DNA from 2 places in the Streptococcus sp. HMSC065C01 genome. Region 1 is predicted to be linked to the other one. Evidence: predicted binding sites of a transcription regulator. Region 1 holds the regulator's gene; the other holds the start of a gene.
The links. Region 1 encodes HrcA, which represses chaperone genes, less so after heat shock. Its sites were predicted from a motif close to TTAGCACTCNNNNNNNNNGAGTGCTAA; they were not measured.
Positions count from the first base shown of each region.

Region 2: a site for HrcA is predicted at 922-948, ahead of groES (co-chaperone GroES). Genes of this name have one in related genera too.

Region 1 is NZ_KV812860.1:59,862-62,065, forward strand. It holds gene grpE (nucleotide exchange factor GrpE) at 64-588, opposite strand; gene hrcA (heat-inducible transcriptional repressor HrcA) at 613-1,647, opposite strand; gene HMPREF2918_RS10515 (M15 family metallopeptidase) at 1,816-2,204, opposite strand, start outside.
Region 2 is NZ_KV812856.1:66,435-68,638, reverse strand. It holds gene groL (chaperonin GroEL) at 1-596, opposite strand, end outside; gene groES (co-chaperone GroES) at 618-899, opposite strand; gene HMPREF2918_RS04890 (hypothetical protein) at 1,029-1,322, opposite strand; gene HMPREF2918_RS04885 (PTS system mannose/fructose/sorbose family transporter subunit IID) at 1,424-2,204, opposite strand, start outside.

The sequences.
Region 1 (2,204 bases):
TGGCAAAGCCGAACCAATGTTAATCTTTCTTTCATAGTTTAGTGTCGTTTCGGACAAGACAGCTTAGTTATAAACCACTACCATGGCTGGGCGCAGGATGCGGTCATGGAGTTTGTAGCCTTTTTGGAAGACTTGTGCGATGGTGTCTGCTGGATGTTCATCATCTGCAGGCAAGGTTTGGATGGCCATGTGGTAGTTATGGTCAAAGGCTCCGTCCGCTGGAATTTCTTCGATTCCTTCTTCTTTCAGAGCATGTACCAAACTTTCTTGGACCATTTCCAAGCCCTTCTTCACATCATCTGTCAACCCTTCGACGGCAAGGGCACGTTCGAGGTTGTCCAGTGATGGTAAGATAGCTTTTGCCAAATCTTGGCTACGGTATTTTTGTAATTGTTGACGTTCTTCATTGGCACGGCGCTGAATATTTTGCATTTCTGCATGAGCACGAAGGTATTTGTTTTCAAATTCCTCGGCACGCGCTTGTGCTTCTTCTAACTCAGAAGGTTGGTTGCTTTCCTCTACAACTTCTTCAGTTGTTTGGGCAACTTCCTCTTCTTTCACGTCTTCTTTTTTGATATCTTCTGTCAAGGCATACACCCCTTTCATTTGGTCTTAATTTACTTCATAATGGTTGCTGTTGAGGTAACGGTAGTAGTCCGTCAACTTCATAACCAGTACCCGGCCGATGACATTGACCAGGCTAATCACACGCCTGTAATCCATCTCTACGGGACCGATCACATGCATGAGGGCCATCCCACGATAAGGAACCAAGAACTTATGACTAATGACCGTCACATTTTTCAAGGCCTTCTCTTGGGATTCTGCAACCAGGATCTGGGTCATTTGGTCTTCTGGCATTCCCCCTCGTAACTCCAAGGCTACGTGTTGGGGATTATCTAAGAACTGATAGGTCTGAAGATCGGCGTAGGTTAAGGATGAAACCTTTCCTTCTACAAAGACCAGTTCTTGAAACAGTTGCGAGAAGACGTAATCAAAGAGATCCAGCACATTGTCTGTCGTCTTGAAATAACGCTGTACAATCTGTGGAATCTCTGTCCGCAAGCGGTAGTGGATATCCAAGACTGTATTTCCAATGAAACGCTCTTGAACCAGCTGATGGAAAATTTCCAAGTCACTGGTTAAGAAATTTTTTGGAATGGCAAACTGGACGGTGACAGGCTTTGATTCATCCAAGGTCAACACCGCTAAGGCATCGTGGTTGGACAATGGAACAATCTCAAAACCAGTCAAGCGCTGACGTGTCGGTTCAACATCCTGAATCACTGCGGTGTAACCCGTCATCTGGGCTAGCAACTTGGCCGTAGCATCCAAGATATCATCTAACTTAAAGGCTTCGAAATCAAAGGCTTTCACCACTTGGTAGACATCTTGCTCATCAATCAGCTCTAGATCGAGCGAGTTCTGAACAAAATATTGGAAACCAGCACGGCTAGGCATTCGGCCACTCGAAGTGTGGGCCTTTTCTAGTAAGCCTTGTTTTTCGAGGGCAGCCATGTCGTTTCGAATGGTCGCACTACTGGATTGAATGACATCTTGTAGCGCTTTTGAACCGACTGGTTCGTGGGTCTTGGTAAAGATATCGACAACAAGATTGAGAATCTCATTTTGACGTTCTGTAACCATGACCTCACCTCTCTTTCATTTTTTAGCACTCTAAACACTCAAGTGCTAAACTATGATTCTATTATACACCCATCCAAAAGAAAGTCAAGAGAAAAATCCAAAAAATTAGCACTCTTTTTTCAAGAGTGCTAAAAATCATTCTTAAGACCTAGAGAAGTGAATCTCCTCTTATTTGCCAGCTTTTTTCAATAGCTGAATATATTCTTCCAATACTAGCTGATGCTTGGCCATATACTGAGCATTTTCTACGCCAACATAACGGAAATGCCAATTCTCAAAATTCACACCCGTGATGTTGCTCTTCCCATCTGGGTAGCGAAGGACAAAGCCATATTGCGGTGCGATGGCAGCCAGCTGCATGCCCAACTCATCACTTTGGCCAGCTTCGACACTCATATCAATCGCAAGTCCCGTCTGGTGTTCACTAGCACCAGGGACCTGTACCTGAGTCTGCACCTGCTTTTCAGCTTCTTCATGCGAAAGACCACTAGCCTCTAGTTGCGCAACACGTTCATTATAGAGCTCTGTTTGTTCGGCCACACTTCGATAGCCTGATA
Region 2 (2,204 bases), on a different contig from region 1:
GAAAGGTAACCACGGTCAAACTGCATTCCTTCAACGACTTCCAGTTCTGTCTCCATTCCACGAGACTCTTCAATCGTGATAACTCCATCTTTGCCAACTTTTTCCATGGCCTCAGAGATGTACTCACCGACTTTTTCAGAACGAGAAGACACAGCAGCTACTTGAGCAATCGCTTCCTTGCTCGATACTGGGATCGCATTGTTTTTCAAAGCTTCTACTGCTGTTGCAACAGCAGTCTCAATCCCACGACGGATGCCAATTGGATTAGCACCTGCAGTGACGTTTTTGATTCCTTCACGGACGATGGCTTGAGTCAAAACCGTTGCAGTTGTTGTACCGTCACCTGCGATATCATTGGTCTTAGAAGCCACTTCTGACACCAATTTAGCACCCATATTTTCAAAATGGTCTTCCAATTCGATTTCTTTTGCGATGGTCACCCCATCATTTGTGATCAAGGGTGAACCAAATGATTTTTCAAGAACCACATTGCGACCTTTAGGGCCCAACGTAACTTTCACTGTATCTGCTAAGACATCGACACCACGGACCATTGCAGAACGTGCATCAGATGAAAATTTAATATCTTTTGCCATTTCTCTTACCTCTTTCTTCTCTTACTCTACAATTGCAAGAATGTTTGCTGTTCCAACGATGGTGTAGGTTTCTTCCCCATCTTTAACTTCAATTCCTGCATGGCTTTCAACCAAAACTTGATCTCCTGCTTTTACAGCTGGGGCGATGAGTTCACCACTTAGGGTACGCACACCTTCACCAACGGCCACTACTTCAGCTGTTTTTGTATCGGCCTTGCTCGCACCTGCGAGGACAAACCCTCCAACAGTCTGTTCTTTTTCTTCTACTTTTAAGACAACACGGTCTCCTAATGGTTTTAACATGTTCATTCCTCCATACGTGTTTTTAGCACTCTCTATACACAAGTGCCAACTTATGTTTCTATTGTATCACTTGGTCAGAAATAGTCAAGAAAAAAACACCTCAAAAATAAATGAGATGCTTCTAAAATTTCAATTTAAAATTGTCAATTTTTGATTGAAATCATCGATCACTTTTTGAAGATTGATCCGCCCGCGGTAGATGCCATATCCAAAAACAATCATGCCTAAAATTCCAATCAAGGCTAGTAAAATCCCGAGGATCAAGAGTGGGAGGAAACTTTTGTGAAAGAGATAGATCAAGACCACACCAATACTGGCAATGATAAAGAGTAAGCTAAACCAACGTCCAAGGTTTTCAAGCATGTGGCGTTGGTACTTGATTTCTGTTTCATATCCATTGACAAGTTCTTGTTTTGTAACCATGGGATTCCTCCTAATAAAAATTGAGAATGAAGTGCAAGTAAAGGAGGTCCATTCACTTCATTCTCAAAAACTCCTACTAGCAAATTCGTTTTTTCTTTTCCTTAGTATTTAAGATGTGGGTCAAAGATACCAAGGGCAACACCGATCAAAGCCACTACAACGAGAAGTAACATAACTTTGTTTGGTGAAATTTTTTTCTTAGACATCAACCACCAGCAAAGAGTGATGAAGGCTGCTGTCAAGAGACCTGGATAAACACCATCGATCTTTTCTTGAATGTTCAAGAAGACTTTTCCTTCAGAATTCTTGAATTGAAGGGCTGTTGTAACAGATACCCAAGTAGCTGCTACAGCACCGATAACCATACCACCGACAACGCTGATCGCTTTACGAAGAGCTTGTCCTTTTGGTCCTACAAGGAATTCAACAGCTTTATCCCCTAATTGGTAACCTTTGAAGAAGGCAAAGCGCATACCAAAGTAAACTAAGAGGTTCCATACGACGATGTAGAAGAGGGCACCAGCGACGTTACCACCTTTAGAAAGTCCAAGGGCAATCCCCAAGAGAACTGGAATCAAGGTACCAACGACCAATGAGTCACCAATACCAGCGATTGGTCCCATCAAACCGGCACGCATACCGTTGATGGTTTCGCCATCTACTGCATCTCCGTTTGCACGCGCTTCTTCCAAACCAGCTGTGATCCCTACAACAAGAGATCCTAGTTGTGGTTCAGTGTTGAAGAAGGCCGTATAGGTTTGCATAGCATCCTTTTGTTCTTCTTTTGTGTCATACATTTCTTCTACGATTGGAAGCATAGAAGTCAAGTACCCGAAGGTTTGCATATGTTCTTGAGAGAAACAAGTCAAATGACCATAATAC